2 linked regions of the Sphaerotilus microaerophilus genome follow. The protein of the gene in region 1 interacts with the protein of each later gene in a pairwise test. Links are inferred from orthologs where the notes say so. Each region holds a gene or a part of one and is shown in the gene's direction. Other genes may lie near its edges.

What was found.
Region 2: the proteins of acpP (region 1) and ybgC interact in binary tests that used the Escherichia coli proteins (3 or more experiments, as listed by UniProt). The link is inferred for Sphaerotilus microaerophilus from one-to-one orthologs.

Annotation. Positions count from the first base shown.
Region 1 is NZ_AP025730.1:1,459,817-1,468,829, reverse strand. The notes cover bases 3,818-6,507. They hold acpP (acyl carrier protein), read left to right. Parts: upstream 3,818-4,887; coding sequence 4,888-5,127; downstream 5,128-6,507. Other genes in these bases: NGK70_RS06470 (hypothetical protein), read left to right, coding at 6,488-6,507; fabF (beta-ketoacyl-ACP synthase II), read left to right, coding at 5,175-6,419; fabG (3-oxoacyl-ACP reductase FabG), read left to right, coding at 4,007-4,750; fabD (ACP S-malonyltransferase), read left to right, coding at 3,818-4,010. In the rest of the region: NGK70_RS06510 (YceD family protein), read left to right, coding at 1-528; rpmF (50S ribosomal protein L32), read left to right, coding at 610-792; phosphate acyltransferase PlsX, read left to right, coding at 951-2,027; NGK70_RS06495 (beta-ketoacyl-ACP synthase III), read left to right, coding at 2,024-3,016; more of fabD, read left to right, coding at 3,072-3,817; more of NGK70_RS06470, read left to right, coding at 6,508-7,006; RNA polymerase sigma factor RpoE, read left to right, coding at 7,003-7,611; NGK70_RS06460 (sigma-E factor negative regulatory protein), read left to right, coding at 7,637-8,305; NGK70_RS06455 (MucB/RseB C-terminal domain-containing protein), read left to right, coding at 8,305-9,013. UniProt on the Escherichia coli protein: Carrier of the growing fatty acid chain in fatty acid biosynthesis.
Region 2 is NZ_AP025730.1:4,749,904-4,759,186, forward strand. The notes cover bases 3,935-6,894. They hold ybgC (tol-pal system-associated acyl-CoA thioesterase), read left to right. Parts: upstream 3,935-5,189; coding sequence 5,190-5,600; downstream 5,601-6,894. Other genes in these bases: NGK70_RS20300 (serine/threonine-protein kinase), read left to right, coding at 3,935-5,187; tolQ (protein TolQ), read left to right, coding at 5,597-6,295; NGK70_RS20315 (biopolymer transporter ExbD), read left to right, coding at 6,323-6,787; tolA (cell envelope integrity protein TolA), read left to right, coding at 6,804-6,894. Outside these bases: bifunctional diaminohydroxyphosphoribosylaminopyrimidine deaminase/5-amino-6-(5-phosphoribosylamino)uracil reductase RibD, read left to right, coding at 1-220; ribBA (bifunctional 3,4-dihydroxy-2-butanone-4-phosphate synthase/GTP cyclohydrolase II), read left to right, coding at 301-1,401; ribH (6,7-dimethyl-8-ribityllumazine synthase), read left to right, coding at 1,491-1,955; transcription antitermination factor NusB, read left to right, coding at 1,952-2,476; NGK70_RS20295 (pyridoxal phosphate-dependent aminotransferase), read left to right, coding at 2,473-3,717; more of NGK70_RS20300, read left to right, coding at 3,772-3,934; more of tolA, read left to right, coding at 6,895-7,913; NGK70_RS20325 (HD-GYP domain-containing protein), read left to right, coding at 8,073-9,283.

The DNA of each region.
Region 1 (9,013 bases):
CGCTGGACCGAGTTGCTGCACCCTGGCGCCGACCCGTCCAGCCACACCGTTTCCTGGTCGGCGCAGGGCGAGTTGCGCGGCCGGCGTGCCACGCGCGCCGAGATCTGGCTGCACCTGCAGATCCAGACCAGTATCGCGCTGACTTGCCAGCGCTGCCTGGGCCCGGTCGACACGCCCATGCAAGTCGATCGCTGGTTCCGCTTCGTCGAGGACGAAACCCAGGCTGCCACGCTCGACGAGGAAACCGAAGACGATGTGCTCGTGGCCAACAAGGCCTTCGACCTGATCGAACTGATCGAGGACGAACTGCTGCTCGCCGCCCCCATCGTGCCGCGCCACAACACCTGCCCGGCGCCGCTGAGGGTGAACGAAGAGGCAGCCGAGCCGCCCGTCCCGCAGTCACCCGAAGCCAGCCAGCCCGACACCGCCGGCGCCGGCACCAACAACGCACCCCGCCCTCATCCCTTTGCGGCCCTGGCGGGATTGAAAGAGCAACTGAAGAAGGGTCCCGACGGGGCTTCGAGCTGAAAGCCGTACACGGCCGCAGCGAGCATGTTATAGTCGAAGGCTTTTCAAGCCGGTTCCAGCCGGAAGACCCAGGAGTCCGTCATGGCCGTCCAGCAAAACAAGAAGTCGCCCTCGAAGCGGGGCATGCACCGTTCGCACAACGCGCTCACCAACCCGGGCACGGCCATCGAGCCGACCACCGGCGAGGTGCACCTGCGTCACCACATCAGCCCGACGGGCTTTTACCGTGGCCGCAAGGTCCTGAAGACCAAGGCAGACGCCTGAGCCTGCGGCTTCGTGCTGCGAAGCGCTGGTGCATTGCACCAGGCAGCCCGCGTGACGACATCCCGGCGCAGGCCGGGTGAGCATCCGGGCGTACCGGCCCGCTGGTCGTCCGATCGAGAGTTTCACCCTTGAACGCCTTCCCGCCCCTGACGCGGCCGGTGCGCCTGTCCGTGGATTGCATGGGCGGGGATCACGGCCCCAGTGTCACTCTGCCCGCCTGCAAGGCCTTTCTGGCCCAGCACCCCGGCGCGGAGTTGCTGCTGGTCGGCCTTGAGGCAGACCTGCGCGAAGCGCAGGTCTGGCAGCGTTGCCGGATCGTGCCCGCCTCCGAGGTGGTCACGATGGACGATCCGGTCGAGGTGGCGCTACGCAAGAAGCGCGACTCCTCCATGCGCGTGGCCATCCAGCAGGTCAAGGCGGGCGACGGCGAGCCGGCGGCCGATGCGTGCGTTTCTGCAGGCAACACCGGCGCCTTGATGGCGGTGGCCCGCTACCTGCTCAAGACGCTCGACGGCATCGATCGCCCCGCCATCGCCAGCCTGCTGCCCAACCACAGCGGCGGCTATACCAAGGTCCTGGACCTGGGGGCGAACGTGGACTGCAGTGCGGAGCACCTGCTGCAGTTTGCGGTGATGGGCAGCGCACTGGTCAGCGCGCTGGACGGCACCGAACGACCGACCGTTGGCCTGCTCAACATCGGCGAAGAAGCGATCAAGGGCAACGACGTCATCAAGCGCGCAGGTGATCTGTTGCGTGAGGCCGACGCCCGCCAGGTGCTCAACTTCCACGGCAACGTCGAAGGCAATGACATCTTCAAGGGCACGACCGACCTGGTCGTGTGCGACGGCTTTGTCGGGAACGTGGCACTGAAAACCGCCGAAGGCGTGGCTGGCCTGATGGCAGGCATCCTGGTGCAGGAGTTCACCGGCAGTCTGTATGGCAAGCTGGCCGCGCTCGTCGCCATGCCGGTGCTGCGCCGCTTCAAGCGCCGCCTCGATCACCGGCGCTACAACGGTGCCGCCCTGCTGGGGCTGCGCGGACTGGTTTTCAAGAGCCACGGCTCGGCCGACGCATTCGCCTTCGAGCAGGCGCTGAACCGCGCGTATGATGCCGCTCGCAATCGACTGCTCGATCGCGTCCATGACCGCATCATTGCGGCCATGCCGGCGATGAGCGGTGCGCAGCCCGAGTTTGCCTCTGCCGGCGGTTTGCCTCCGTCGCGCCAAGCCGCATGACCCTCACCTCGCCCCGTCACTCCCGCATCACAGGCACTGGCAGCGCGTTGCCACCGCGCCGGCTGACCAATGCAGAACTGGCCACCGAGCTGGGTGCCCGTGGCATCGAAACCTCCGACGAGTGGATCGTCGAACGCACGGGGATCAGGTCGCGTCATTTCGCTTCGCCGGAAATCAGTGCCAGCGACCTGGCGGTCGAGGCGGCACGCCATGCACTCGAAGCTGCCAGCCTGAAGGGCAGCGACATCGATCTGATCATTGTCGCGACCTCGACGCCGGACATGATCTTCCCGTCGACCGCCACCATCGTGCAACGCAAGCTCGGCATCGTGCACGGCTGCCCCGCGATGGACGTGCAGGCGGTGTGCTCCGGCTTCATCTATGCGCTGACCCTCGCCGACGCGATGATCCGCACCGGATCCGCGCGCCATGCCCTGGTGATCGGTGCCGAGGTGTTCTCGCGCATCCTGAACTTCGATGACCGCACCACCTGCGTGTTGTTCGGCGATGGGGCTGGCGCCGTGGTGCTGTCGGCGAGCGACGCCCCAGGCATCCTCGCGACCGACCTGCACGCGGACGGCCGCCACCTCGACATCCTCTGCACCCCGGGGGCCCTGTCTGGCGGGAGCGTGCTGGGCGACCCCTTCCTGCGCATGGACGGCCAGGCCGTCTTCAAGCTGGCGGTGGGCGTGCTGGAGAGCACCGCCCGGGCCGTGCTCGAAAAGGCCGGCCGCAGCGAGCAGGACATCGACTGGCTGATCCCGCACCAGGCCAACATCCGCATCATGCAGAGCACGGCCCGCAAGCTGAAGCTGCCCATGGACAAGGTGATCGTGACGGTCGACCGGCATGGCAACACCTCGGCAGCCTCGATTCCGCTTGCACTGGACGAGGCGGTACGCAGCCACCGCGTCAAGACCGGCGACACCGTCCTGCTCGAAGGCGTGGGCGGGGGTTTCACCTGGGGTGCCGTGCTGCTGGATTTCTGACCCTCGGCATACCACCCCCTGAACTCAGGCGCACCGCGCCCATCCACCGATCACCATGACCGCGTTTGCCTTCGTTTTTCCTGGCCAGGGTTCGCAGTCCGTCGGCATGCTCAATGCCTGGGCTGACCACCCTGCCGTGCGTCGCACGCTGGACGAAGCCAGTGCCGCCCTGGGCGAGGACATGGCCCGCCTGATTGCCGAGGGGCCGAAGGAAGCGCTGGACCTCACCACCAACACCCAGCCGGTGATGCTCACCGCAGCCATCGCCAATTACCGCGTCTGGCTGGCCGAAGGGGGCACGGAGCCCGCTGCGGTGGCCGGCCACTCGCTGGGCGAGTACACCGCCCTGGTCGCCGCTGGCGCGCTGACGCTGGCCGATGCGCTGCCACTCGTGCGCCTGCGTGCCCAGGCGATGCAGGAGGCCGTGCCGGTCGGTACCGGTGCGATGGCCGCGATCCTGGGCCTGGATGCCCAGGCCGTGCGCGAAGGCTGTGCCCAGGCGGCCGCAGCCACCGGCGAAGTGGTCGAGGCCGTCAATTTCAACGACCCGAAGCAGACCGTGATCGCCGGCAGCAAGGCGGGCGTCGAGAAGGGCTGCGAGCTGCTGAAGGCGCTGGGCGCCAAACGCGCCCTGCCGCTGCCGGTGTCCGCCCCCTTCCACTGCAGCCTGATGAAGCCGGCCGCCGAACGCCTGCGCGTGCGGCTGGCCGAGATCGCCATCGCCAGCCCGCGCATCCCGGTGATCAACAACATCGACGTGGCCGTGCAGACCGAGCCCGACGCCATCCGCGATGCGCTCTACCGTCAGGCCTTCGGCGCGGTGCGCTGGGTGGAGTTGGTCCAGGCGCTCAAGGCGCGCGGCCTGAGGCATGTCATCGAGTGCGGACCGGGCAAGGTGCTGGCTGGCATGGCCAAGCGCATCGATGCCGAACTGGTCAGTGCCACGATCTTCGATCCGGCCAGCCTGGCCGAAGTCAAAGGACTGCTCGCATGAGTCTCGCCACGCCCCCGCAGATTGCCCTCGTCACCGGTGCCAGTCGCGGTATCGGCCGTGCCATCGCGCTGGCGCTGGCCCAGCAGGGATTCAAGGTGATTGGCACGGCCACCACGGAGTCCGGTGCCGCCTCCATCACCGAAGCGCTGGCTCACGTGGGCGGGCGCGGCATCGCGCTGAACGTCACCGACGCCGCTGCGCTGGACGCCGCCATCGACTCGATCGTCAAACAGGACGGCGGCCTCCATGTGCTGGTGAACAACGCCGGCATCACCCGCGACATGCTGGCCATGCGGCTGAAGGACGACGACTGGGACGCGGTGATCGACACCAACCTCAAGTCCGTTTTCCGCGCCTGCCGCGCCGCGATCAAGCCGATGATGAAGCAGCGCTACGGCCGCATCATCAACATCACCTCGGTGGTGGGCGCCTCGGGCAACCCCGGCCAGGCCAACTACTGCGCCTCCAAGGCCGGCGTGGCCGGAATGACCCGCTCGCTGGCCAAGGAGTTGGGCAGCCGCAACATCACGGTCAACTGCGTCGCGCCCGGGTTCATCGCCACCGACATGACCGAGGCACTGCCCGAGGCCCAGAAGCAGGCCCTGTTGTCCCTGATCCCACTGGGGCGGTTGGGCGCACCCGAAGACATCGCTGAAGCCGTCTCGTTCCTCGCTTCCTCGAAAGCCGGCTACATCACCGGTACCGAGGTGCACGTGAACGGCGGTATGTACATGGGTTGAGTCGCACGCGACCGCCCATCCGGTCAGGTAGCCCGACTTCCGTCCTGCGCGGGTCGCCTGACCACCCGGAATCCGTCACACTCCGGACCCCTTAGAATCGCAGGCTGTTTTCACTGCACCCCTCCCGGAGGAGAGTCATGAGCGACATCGAAGCACGCGTCAAGAAGATCATTGCCGAACAACTGGGCGTGGCCGAAGCCGAGGTCACCAGCGAGAAGGCCTTCGTGGCCGATCTGGGCGCCGACTCGCTCGACACCGTCGAGCTGGTGATGGCCCTGGAAGACGAGTTCGGCATCGAGATCCCGGACGAAGAGGCCGAGAAGATCACCACCGTTCAGCTCGCGATCGACTACGCGAAGAACAACGTCAGGTCCTGAGCGACTGACGCTGCGCCGTATCCCGCCGTCCTGCCATTGACACACGCATGACCCGCCGCCGCATCGTCGTGACCGGCCTCGGCCTGGTGACCCCCCTGGGCAACACCGTTGCCGACTCCTGGGCCAACCTCCTGGCCGGTCAATCCGGCATCGCCAACATCACGCGCTTCGACGCGTCGAAGATGGGGGTGCGCTTTGCCGGCGAGGTCAAGGGCTTCAACATCGAGGAGTACATCCCCGCCAAGGAAGCCCGCCACATGGATGCCTTCATCCATTACGGCATCGCCGCGTCGATGCAGGCGGTCAAGGACTCGGGCCTGGCCACCGGCGAGGCGCTGGATGCCGAGCAGGCCGAGCGCATCGGCGTGATGGTGGGCTCCGGCATCGGCGGTCTGCCGATGATCGAGGCCTCGCACGGCGAGTACCTGGAACGTGGCCCGCGCCGCATCTCGCCGTTCTTCGTGCCGGCCTCGATCATCAACATGATCTCCGGGCATGTGTCGATCCTGTGCGGCTACAAGGGCCCGAACCTCGGGGTCGTCACCGCCTGCACCACCGGCTTGCACAGCATCGGCCTGGCCGCCAGGTTGATCGAGTACGGCGATGCCGACGTGATGATCGCCGGCGGTGCCGAATCCACCGTCTCGCCGCTGGGTGTGGGCGGCTTTGCCGCGGCGCGTGCGCTGTCAACCCGCAACGATGACCCGGCCACGGCATCGCGCCCCTGGGACCGTGACCGCGACGGCTTCGTGCTCGGCGAAGGCGCTGGCGTGATGGTGATCGAAGAGTACGAGCACGCGAAGAAGCGCGGTGCGCGCATCTATGCGGAGCTGTCCGGCTTCGGCATGACGGGCGACGCGTATCACATGACCGCCCCGAACGTCGACGGCCCGCGCCGCTCGATGGCCCTGGCACTGCGCAATGCCGGCATCAACGCCGACCAGGTGCAGTACGTCAACGCCCATGGCACCTCGACGCCGCTGGGCGACGCCAACGAGACCAACGCGATCAAGCTGGCCTTCGGTGACCACGCGAAGAAGCTGGTGGTGAACTCGACCAAGTCGATGACCGGCCACCTGCTGGGCGGCGCAGGCGGCATCGAATCGGCGTTCTCCGTGCTGGCCCTGCACCATCAGGTGTCCCCACCGACCATCAACATCTTCAATCAGGACCCTGAGTGCGATCTTGATTACTGCGCCAACACCGCGCGTGAGATGCCGATCGAGTACGCCGTGAAGAACAATTTCGGCTTCGGCGGCACCAACGGCACGCTGGTGTTCCGCCGCAGCTGACCGGCAGCGCGGGGTACGCGGCTGGCGGGTCGACGGGCATCGACGCACATCGCAGGGGCGGACGCAACATGCGCACCGCCCCTTCGTTCGTCTTGGACACCCTCACGAGCCGGGGCTGGCTGTACGGTACGCGCGCGCTGTGCGCGGCCACGGCCGGCACGCTGCTGCTGTGGCTGCTGCACGGACTTCAGCTTGACGCCCTCGCCCCGTTGCCGGCGCTGGTCACCCTGCCCATGCTCGGCCTGCTGATGGGGGTCTGGCGCGCCGGTGGGCGACAGGCACTCTCGCTCGGCTGGGATGGCGCGCAGTGGTCCTGGCGCCTGCCCGCCATGGAAGCACCGGTTCACGGTGACGTGCAGGTGCGCATCGACCTGGGGGGATGGCTGCTGTTGCGCCTGACAGCTGCTGCCGTACAGGCGCCGAGGCGGCCCCAGGCCAGCTGGGTGGCCCTCTCCGAAGCCGACCTGGGTGGCCGCTGGCACGGTCTGCGCTGTGCGCTATATTCCTCGCGCCGCATGACCTCCCCCGCGACGCCCCCCTCCCCTGCCGACCCGCCGTCTGCGCCAGACTCGGCCCATCCCGGATGACCACCGACGCAGACGCCCAACTCGTCGAGCGCGCCAAGCGCGGCGAGGTGCACGCCTTCGAGATGCTGGTGGTGAAGTACCAGCGCCGCATCGAACGCCTGATCGGGCGGTTCGTGCGCGACAGCGACCTGGTGGCTGACGTGGCCCAGGAGACCTTCATCCGCGCCTACCGCGCGCTGCCGCAGTTCCGGGGTGAAAGCGCCTTCTACACCTGGCTGTACCGCATCGCGGTCAACACGGCCAAGAAGACCCTGGCCGACCTCAAGCGCGACCCCGTCATCACCGAGAGTGCACTGGCCTGCGCTCGGCAGGATGACGAGGAAACTTACCGGCCCGAGCGCGAACTAAGCGATGGGGAAACACCCGAGGCGGTGTTGGCCAGCCGGGAGATCGCGGCGACGGTCAACAAGGCGATCGAGGCGTTGCCGGACGACCTGCGCCAGGCGATCCTCCTGCGGGAGGTGGAAGGCCTGTCCTACGACGAGATCTCCGAAGCGATGGACTGTCCGATCGGGACGGTGCGATCGCGCATCTTCCGGGCCCGCGAGGCGATTGCCGAGCGGCTGCGGCCTTTGCTGGATACGAAGAAGGGGCAGCGATGGTGAGCGCGGCCCCCCTCTGGAGTGCGAGATGAACCACAGCGAACTGCCCGCGGGCAGTGATCGGGCTGCGATGTCGGCCCTGATGGACGGCGAGCTCGACGGGTCCCAGGTGGCATCGCTGTGCACGGCATGGCGCACGGACCGGCAGTGCCGCGCCGACTGGCATGCCTATCACCTCATCGGCGATGTGCTGCGCAGCGAGGAACTCGCCGCACCGGCCACCCGCGATGGAGCGTTCATGAGCCGGCTGCGCGAGCGGCTGGAGTGCGAGCCGGTGGTCCTGGCGCCCACGCGTGCCGACGCAGGCCAGGCGCAGCCCGCGGCCGCGGTCGGTGCGGGGGCCAGGAATGCGAGGGGCCTGGGAACGGGCACCGTGGTCACGCACGCGCGGCGCCGGGCGTTGTTGCCGTCGTTGCGGTCACGCTGGGCCACGCCTGTGGGCGTGGCTGCCGGGGTGGTCATGGTGGCCGGCGCAGTGTGGTCCACACGCAGCGATCCAGACGGCAGCGCCTCATGGTGGTCTCCCCCCACCGTGGCCACCGCGGCATCGGCCGTCGGTGCGGACGAACGAGCCACCCTGGCCGAAGCCGAGATGGCCCGCTACCTGCGCGCGCACCGCGAGTACTCGGGCAGCACGACACTGAGCCCGGCTGCAGGCTACCTGCGCAACGCCGCCTACGACGCCGGCCCCCGCTGATGTCCGCCCGGCTGGAGCAGCGCCGCAGGACATGGCGCAGCGCATTGGTGACGGGGGTGCTGATCAGCAGCGGCCTGGGCTGGGCGGTCGCGGGCAGCCCAGGCCCTGGCAAGGCGGCCTCGGCGACCACGCTCGGCGATGCCCAGGCGGTGGTGCGCCGCATCCAGGATGCGGCCCAACGGCGCAGCTACAGCGGCACCTTCGTGGTGAACGCGGGTGGCGTGATCAGCAGCTCGCGCGTTACCCACTTCGCCGACGGGCGACAGCAGATCGAACGCATCGAGGCGCTGGACGGCCAGATGCGCCGCCTCTACCGCCACAACGACACCGTGCACGTCTTCTGGCCGAAGACGCGCGAGGCGTCGATCGAGCAGCGCGAGCTGCTGCCCGGGTTCCCGGTCGCCAACATCGGCGATGCCCCTGGCGCCCTCGACGCCTACGAGTTGCAATCCACCACCGCCGACCGGGCCGCCGGGCACGAGGCCCAGGTGGTGACCTTGCGCCCGCGGGACACCTACCGCTATGCGCAGCGCCTGTGGCTGGAGCGTCACAGCGGCCTGCTGCTGCGCGCCGACACGCTGGGCGCACGTGGCGAGGTGATCGAGTCCTCCTCCTTCTCCGAGCTGCAACTCGACGCCCCTGTGCAGCCACAGGCCCTGCTGCAGGAGATGCGCCGGCTGGACGGCTATCGCATCCAACGCTCATCCC
Region 2 (9,283 bases), 3.3 Mb from region 1 along the record:
CGGCGCCTTCATCGCCGCCGACCTGGTCGACGAGCTGCTGCTCTACCTCGCCCCCAAGCTGCTCGGCCAGGGCCGCGGGCTGGCGTCCTTCGGGCCGCTGGTCACGCTCGACGGCGCGCCGCAGCTCGACTTTCAACGCATCGATCGCATCGGCGACGACCTGCGTGTGCTCGCCCGCCCGCGCGGGCGGCTCGCCGGCTGGCTCACTGACGCGGCCTGACGGCCCCCGCAAGCGCCGCCACGCGCCCGGCCGTCGGCCCTGCGGCGCGCGGCGGCTGACGCGGCGCCTACAATCCCAGGATGGCGATATCACCGATTCCTGAGCTGGTGGCTGAAATGGCGGCCGGCCGCATGGTCATCCTCGTTGACGAGGAAGACCGCGAGAACGAAGGCGACCTGGTCATGGCCGCCGACCTCGTGACCCCCGAGGCGGTCAACTTCATGGCCAAGTACGGCCGTGGACTGATCTGCCTGACGCTCACGCGCGAGCGCTGCGAGTTCCTGCAGCTGCCGCCGATGGCGCCGCGCAACGGCACCAAGCACGGCACCGCGTTCACCGTGTCGATCGAGGCGGCCGAGGGCATCTCCACCGGCATCTCGGCGGCCGACCGGGCCCGCACCGTGCAGGTGGCGGTGGCCCGCGAGACGCAGCCGCGCGACCTGGTGCAGCCCGGCCACATCTTCCCGCTGCAGGCGCAGGACGGCGGCGTGCTCATGCGCGCCGGCCACACCGAGGCCGGCTGCGACCTGGCCCGCATGGCCGGGCTGGCCCCCGCGTCGATGATCTGCGAGATCATGAACGATGACGGCACCATGGCCCGCCTGCCCGAGCTGGAGGTGTTCGCCAGGGAGCACGGCATCAAGATCGGCACCATCGCCGACCTGATCGCCTACCGCAGCCGCAACGAATCGCTGATCGAGCGCCTGGGTGAGCAGGCACTGACCACGCCCTGGGGCGATTTCCGCTGCAGCACCTACCGCGACCGCACCGGCCAGGTCCACCTGGCGCTGGCCGTGGGCCAGTGGCAGCCCGAGGACGAGGTGCTGGTGCGCGTGCACGAGCCGCTCTCGGTGCTGGACCTGCTGGACGCCAGCAACCGCCACTCCTGGGCCCTGCCCAAGGCGTTGACGGCGCTGCAAGCGGCTGGGCGCGGTGTCGCCGTGCTGCTCAATGCCGGACACGACGCCGAGGCCCTGCTCGGCCTGATCGCCCCCGCGACCACCGCGTCGGGGGCGACCGCCCGGCCCAGCGCGGCCGACCTGCGCACCTACGGCGTGGGCGTGCAGATCCTGCTGCAGCAGGGCGTGCGCCGCATGAAGCTGCTGAGCAACCGCCGTCGCATGCCCAGCATGACGGGCTACGGGCTGGAAGTCACCGGCTTCCTCTCCACGCAGGACTGAAACCCCGGCGGCAGGTTCCCGCCGCGGTGCGGCCCGCGCGGGCCGGTGCCGTGGCGAGGCCGTCGCGCCAAACCAACGAGGACCGACCCATGCAGGGTGCAGACAAGGGCGTTACCGCCGAACTCAACGGCGAAGACCTGCACGTGGCCATCGTGCAGGCCCGCTTCAACGCCGCCATCACCGAGCAGCTGGCCGAGAGCTGCATCGCCGAGTTGCTGGCGCTGGGCGTGGCGCGCAAGCACATCCGTCACGTCACCGTGCCGGGCGCGCTGGAGATCCCCATCGCACTGCAGACCCTGGCCGAGACCAAGGACCACGACGCGCTGATCGCCCTGGGCTGCATCATCCGCGGCGAGACCTACCACTTCGAACTGGTCGCCAACGAGAGTGGCGCGGGCGTGACCCGCGTGTCGCTGGACCACGGCCTGCCAGTCGCCAACGCCATCCTCACCGTCGAGAACGAGGCCCAGGCCTGGGCCCGCGCCGAAGAGAAGGGCCGCGACGCCGCCCGCGTGGTGGTCGAGATGGCCAACCTGCTGGGAGACCTGACGTGAACGCCCCTTCGGAAACCCCCGGCACCCGCGGCGCCCCTGCGGGCCCGAGCCCATCCGCCCAGAAGCCGCCGCGGCCCAAGTCGGCCCGCCGCCGCTCTCGCGAGCTGGCTCTGCAGGGTCTGTACGAGTGGCAGGTCAACCGTGCCGAGGCCCGCGTGGTGCATGCCCACATCCGCGAGCAGGACGAGTACAACCTCTGTGACAGCACCCACTTCGACGCCCTGCTGAGCGGCTGCATCGAGCAGGTCGCCATGCTGGACGCCGAGTTTGCGCCGCACCTGGACCGCAAGGTCACCGAACTGTCGCCGGTCGAGCACGGCGTGCTGCTGATTGGCACCTACGAGCTGCAGCACTGCCTGGACGTGCCCTATCGCGTCGTCATCAACGAGGCGGTCGAGCTGGCCAAGGTCTACGGCGGCACCGACGGCCACAAGTTCGTCAACGGCGTGCTCGACCGCACCGCCAAGGACCTGCGCGCCGCCGAGGTGGCCGCCTACCGGCCCGCCCCGCGCAAGGGATGACGAGCGCCCTCGCGTCGACCATGTCGGTCATGCCGACGGTGGCCGCGCCGCGCCTGGCCCGGCGCGTCGAGGTCATCGAGCCCTTCTGGGTGATGGAGTGCGCCAAGGCGGCCGACGTGATCGCCCGCAGCCCCGCCTGCGACCCGTTGCTCGGCGGCGAGCCGATGATCTACCTGAACATCGGCGAGCCCGACTTCACCGCACCGCCGCGCGTACAGGCCGCGGCGCAGCGCTGCATCGAATCCGGCCGCACGCAGTACACCCCCGCCACCGGCGCGCCGGCGCTGCGCGAGGCCATCGCGCAGTGGTACGCCACGCGCTGGAACGTGCCCGTCGACCCGGCACGCATCGTGGTCACCGCCGGTGCCTCCGCGGCGCTGCAGCTGCTCACGCTCGCACTGGTCGAACCGGGCGATGAATTCCTGATGCCCGACCCCTGCTACCCCTGCAACCGCCACTTCATGACGGCGGCCGGGGGCAGCGCGCGGCTGTTGCCGGCCGGGCCGGCGCAGCGCTTCCAGCTCGACGCCGCCTCGGTGGACGCCGCCTGGGGCCCGGCCACGCGCGGCGTGATGCTGGCCTCGCCGTCCAACCCCACCGGCACGCGCATCGCCTTCGACGAGCTGGAGCGCATCGTCGCCGCGGTGCGCCAGCGCGGCGGACTGACGATCGTCGACGAGATCTACCTCGGCCTGAGCTACGACGACCCGGCGCTCGGTGCGGCACGCAGCGCGCTGGAACTCGGCGATGATGTGCTGGTGGTCAACAGCTTCTCGAAGTACTTCGGCATGACCGGCTGGCGCCTGGGCTGGCTGGTGCTGCCACCCGCGCTGGTCGCCCCCATCGAGAAGCTGGCGCAGAACCTCTACATCTGCGCCTCGTCGGTGGCCCAGCACGCGGCGGTGGAGTGCTTCCACCCCGACAGCCTGGCCGAATGCGAGCGCCGCCGCGACGAGATGCGCGCGCGCCGCGACTTCGTCGTGCCCGCACTCGAAGCGCTCGGCCTGCCGGTGCCGGTGCAGCCCGACGGCGCCTTCTACGTCTGGTTCGACACGAGCCGCCACGCCGCCGACAGCTGGACCTTCTGCTTCGACATGATGGAGCGTGCCCACGTCGCGCTGACCCCGGGACGCGACTTCGGCCTGGCCGACACGGGACGCTACGCCCGGCTGTCCTTCGCCAGCGCCCTGCCCCAACTGCGCAGCGCGCTGGGCCGCCTGGAGCGTGTCCTGGCAGGCTGAATCCGGGGTATCGTCTCGATTTCGCATTTCGATGCGGCCCAACCACCAGCGCCCATGAACCGTCCAGAACGAGAGCGCGCCCTCGCGGCCGAAGACCGGCGCGCGACCACCGAGACCGCGCCTGGCCTGAGCTGGACCGACGAGGTGGCCACCCTGGCTCCCGACCCCTCGCTGGGCGACACCACCGGCCCCATCACCGAGCCGGCGCCATTGACCATGCCCGGGGAGCTGGGCCCCGAACTCACCGGCCCGCTCGACAGCGAATGGATGCGCCTGCCCAGCGACGACGAGGCCGAGCGCCGTGCCCTGGCGCGCGCGCCGCTGCCGCTGGGCGATACCGGCCTGGACGCCGTCGATACCCAGCGCCTGCACCCGCCTCCGGGCCCCCAGGCGCCGCCGGTGAGCAGCAGCGTGATGCCGCTGTCGGGCCAGATCGGCCGCTACACCCTGGAACACCGGCTCGGCTCCGGCGGACTGGGCACGGTCTGGTCGGCCTATGACACCGTGCTGGCGCGCCAGGTGGCCATCAAGACGCTGCCGCTGCACATGCCCGCGGCCGAACGCGAGGCGATCGCCGAGCGCGTGCTCGACGAGGCCCGCGCCGCCGCCCGCCTGAGCCACCCGCACATCGTCACGGTGCACGACGCCGGCATCGCCGGCGAGGGCGCCTACCTGGCGATGGAGCTGCTGCGCGGCAAGGACCTGGCCGAGCTGCTGCGCAGCGGCTGGCAGCCCACGCCCGAGCAGGCTGCGCTGATCGTGCGGCGCGTCGCCGACGCGCTGGGCTACGCGCACAGCAAGGGCGTGATCCACCGCGACATCAAGCCGGCCAACATCTTCATGGTCGGGCGCACCCGCCCGGTGGTGCTGGACTTCGGCATCGCCCGGCTGATCCATCAGGATGGCGACAACGGCCCGGCACTGGGCTCGCCCTACTACGCCGCGCCCGAGCAGTTCGACGGGCGCGAGTGCGACCAGCGCAGCGACGTCTACTCGCTCGGCGTGGTGCTCTACGAGCTGCTGTGCGGCCTGCGGCCCTACCAGGGCAGCCGGCTGCAGGAGATCCGCGCGGCGGTGCGCGCCGGCAATGCGCCGCCGCCCAGCCAGTACCGGGCGGGCGTCCCCGCGGCGCTGGAAGCCATTGCGATGCGGGCCATCTCCCGCGACCCGGCGCAGCGCCAGCGCTCGGCCGGTGCGCTGGCGCGCGAGCTGCGCGCCTGGCTGGCCGGCCTGGCCCCCACGGAAACGCCCTCGGGCGCCGCCGAGGCGCCCCGCCCCGTGCCCCTGCCCAGCACCGGTCTGGGCGGCCTGGGTGCCCTGCCTAGCTACCCCCCTCCTGCGGTGCCGGCGCTGCACGGCCCCGACGACGACGCCCCCAGCAGCAGCCACCCGCTGCGCAGCCTGATCTGGGCCGTGGCGGGCACGGCCATCGCGGTGCTCGCTGCCTGGCTGCTGTGGAAGGCCCGCTGACGATGGGTACGGCAGCGACGTACCACTGGCCGGTGCGCATCTACTGGGAGGACACCGACGCTGGCGGCGTGGTCTTCTACGCCAACTACCTGAAGTTCTTCGAGCGCGCCCGCACCGAGTGGCTGCGCGACCTGGGCTTCTCGCAGCAGGCCATGCGCGACACGGACGCCGCCATCTTCGTCGTCACCGACACGGCGGTGCAGTACCGCCAGCCGGCGCGGCTCGACGACGAGCTGCGCATCACGGTGCAGCTCGTCGAGGCCGGCCGCGCCAGCCTGGCGCTGCAGCAGCAGGCGCTGCGCGGCGACACGCTGCTGGCCGAGGGCCGCATCCGCATCGGCTGCGTCGATGCCGGGAACTTCCGGCCGCGCCGCATCCCCAACGCCATCCTGGAACGGATCAACCCTGCATGAATCAGGACCTCAACATCCTGCACCTCGTCACCCAGGCCAGCCTGGTGGTGCAACTCGTGATGGCCATCCTGCTGATGGTGTCGCTGGCCAGCTGGACGGTGATCTTCGGCAAGCTCGTCGGCCTGCGCCGGGTGCGTGGCGACAACGATGAATTCGAGCGCGAGTTCTGGTCCGGCCGGCCGGTGAACGAGCTGTTTGCGCAAAGCGAGCGGCGCGCCGAGCAGGGCGCGCCGATGGAACGCATCTTCACCGCCGGCATGCGCGAGTTCATGAAGCTGCGCGAACGCCGCGTGGCCGACAGCGGTGCGCTGCTCGACGGTGCCCGCCGCGCGATGCGCGCCAGCTTCCAGCGCGAGCTGGACACGGTCGAGTCCAACCTCTCCTTCCTCGCCACGGTCGGCTCGGTGTCGCCCTACGTCGGCCTGTTCGGCACGGTGTGGGGGATCATGCACGCCTTTTCGGGTCTGTCGAACCTGCAGCAGGTCACGCTGGCCACGGTCGCCCCGGGCATCGCCGAGGCGCTGGTGGCCACCGCGATCGGCCTGTTTGCCGCCATCCCCGCGGTGATCGCCTACAACCGCTTCGCCCGCGACATCGACCGCATCGCGATCCAGTTGGAGACCTTCATGGAGGAGTTCTCCAACATCCTGGCGCGCAACGTCGCCCAGGCGCCCAGCGGCGGCAACGCCCGCTGACCGGTCGCCGCCGCAGGACCACCGCGCATGGCCGCCGTCGCCTCCCGCCGAACCGGATCGCGCCGCCGCACGATCTCGGAAATCAACATGGTGCCCTTCATCGACGTGATGCTGGTGCTGCTGATCATCTTCATGGTCAGCGCCCCGCTGATGACGCCGGGGGTGATCGACCTGCCCAGCGTCGGCCAGGCCCAGCGCCAGCCCGACCGGGTCGTCGAGGTGATCCTCGACAGCACCGAGGCGCTGCGCCTGAAGGTCAGCGGCGCACCGGTGCAGGCCGAGGGCACGGCGGTGAACAGCGAGGGCGAGCGCATCACCCTCAAGCAACTGACCGCGCGGGTCAAGGCGCTGCAGGCCGGCTCGCAGCAGGTGCCCGTGGTGATCTCGGCCGACAAGGGCGTCAAGTACGAGGCCGTGGTCAAGGTGATGGACACTCTGCAGCGCGCCGGCATCGTGCGCGTGGGCCTGGCGGTGCGCACCACCGGCGCCTGACTTGGAACACACGGGCTTGAACACCGGCACGGCCACCATCCTGCACCGCCCCCCGTCGGCCGACGGCCTCGGGCTGGGCAGTGTGCTGTCCCTGGCGGTGCACCTGGGGCTGGTGGCCGCCCTGGCGGTGAGCGTGAGCTGGCGGCGCCACAGCGTGCAGCCAGTCAGTGCCGAGCTCTGGGCAGCGGTGCCCCAGGTGGCCGCCCCGCCCGCCCCCGCCGGCACGCCGGCCGAGGCGCCCAGCGTCGCGTCGCCTCCCCTGCCGCCACCGGTGCCAGCTCCCGCCCCCCGCCCAGCCCCTGCTCCGCCCTCACCCCCGCCCGCACCCACACCGGCACAGCAGGCAGCCGCCCGCGCCGAGGCCGACATCGCCACCGAGCGTGCCCGGCGCCAGCGCGAAGCCGAGGACAAGCGCCAGGCCGAGCAGGAGCGTGCCGAGAAGGAAGCCAAGCGCGAGCTGGCACGCAAGAAGGCGGCCGAGAAAGCCGAAAGGGCCGAGGCCGAGCGGCTCGCCGCGCAGAAGCAGGCCGACAAGCTCGCGGCAGACAAGCTGGCCGCCGACAAGAAGGCGGCCGAGAAGAAGACCGCCGAAAAGCTGGAAGCGGAACGCAAGCTCGCCGATCGCAAGGAAGCCGAGCGGCGTGCCGCGGAAGAGGCCCGGACCGAGAAGGCCCGTGCCGAGCAGGTGGCCCGGCTGCGCGAGGACGCCCTCAAGCGCATGCAGAACCAGTTGGGTGGCACCGGCGGCGGTGCAGGCAGCAGTGGCAGCGGCAACAGCCCGGCCACCACGGGCAGCACCGCAGCGGGCACTGGCGCCCCCGGCTCCACGGGCACCGCTGCCCGCAGCGCCGCCCCGTCGGCCGGCTACGAGGGGCGCATCCGGGCCCGCATCCTGCCCAACATCGTCTACACCGGGCGGGTCAGCCGCTCGATCGTGGCCGATGTGGAGATCCGCGTCGCCAACGACGGCACGATCATCGGCAAGCGCCTGACCAAGTCCAGCGGCGTGCCCGACTGGGACGAGGCGGTGCTGCGCGCGATCGAGAAGACCGAGATGCTGCCGCGCGACACCGACGGCCGCATCCCGCCGGTCATGACGATCAGCCTGGACCCCGGCAGCCGCTGAGGCCGCGTGCCCCCCTTTTTGGGGAGGCCCGTCACGCCTGCTTGCAACTCGCGCCCAGCCCGACGGGGGCGAGCGCTCAAGTCGGCAGAGTCGGTCACCGATATGGCTTGCAGATGCCTGGTTTCGCCAGGCCCCACCTGCTTCGCCGCATCGCCTGCCATGACCGCCACTGCCAACCTGCTCGTCGACGTCGACCGCCTGCGCCCCGGCATGTTCATCCAGCTGGACCTGGGCTGGATGGAACACCCCTTCCCGCGCAGCCGCTTCCGCCTGGCCGACGACCAGCAGATCGACGCGCTGCGCGAGCTGGGCCTGCGCCGCGTGAAGGTGCGCGCCGACCTGAGCGACCCACGCGCCTTCGACGTGCCGGCCGAGGCAGCGACTGAAGCGCCCCATGCTGCCGATACCACCGATACCGCCGATGCCGCCCACGCGATCGACGCCGCCGCGCCCACGGCAGCGGCCGTGGCGGCCGTCGAGGTGGCACAGGCAGCGCTCACGCTGGCGGTACGCCCGGCGGCCGATGCGGCCGTGCTGCGGCGCGAACGCCTGCGCGCCCAGCACGAGAGCCTGGCGCGCAGCGAACGCCTGCACGCCCAGGCCAGCCGGGCCTGGCAGGGCATCACCCGCGACGTGCTGCAGCACCCCACCCTGGCGCGCGACACCGCCACCGGCCTGGCCTCGGCGATGGTCACCCAGCTCTGCGAGGACGACAGCACCACCATCCGCATGCTCAGCGAAGCGGCGGGCACCACCAGCTCCCAGCACGCGATCAACGTCACCGTGCTGTCGCTGATGCTGGCGCGCAGCCTCGGCCTGGACGAGGCCCAGCTGCACAGCGTCGCACTGGGCGCGCTGCTGCACGACATCGGCAAGCTGCTGCTGCCCGACCACCTGCGCCACCTCGACTCGGACAGCAGCGCGCTGGCCGGGCGCGAACAGCGCGAACACGTGTCGCAGGGCCTGCGCCTGGGCATGTCGATGGGGCTGGACGCCGCCACCCTGCAGGTGATCGGCCAGCACCACGAGCTGCGCGACGGCAGTGGCCTGCCGCAGGGCCTGCGCGGCGACGAGATCGCCCGGCCGGCGCGCATCGTCACCCTCGTCAACCTCTACGACCGCCTGTGCAATCCGCGCCACAAGGGCGTGCCGCTGCGCACCCCGCACGAGGCCCAGGCGCTGCTGTACGCCCAGCGGCGCAACCAGCTCGACACGGAGGTGCTCACCGCCTTCGTCAAGCTGCTGGGCGTCTACCCGCCGGGCTCGGTGGTGCAGCTCAGCGACGAGCGCATGGCGATGGTCGTCTCGGTCCACCCGATGCACCCGCTGCGCCCGAGCGTGTTGGTCTACGAGCCGCGCGTCGCCCCGGA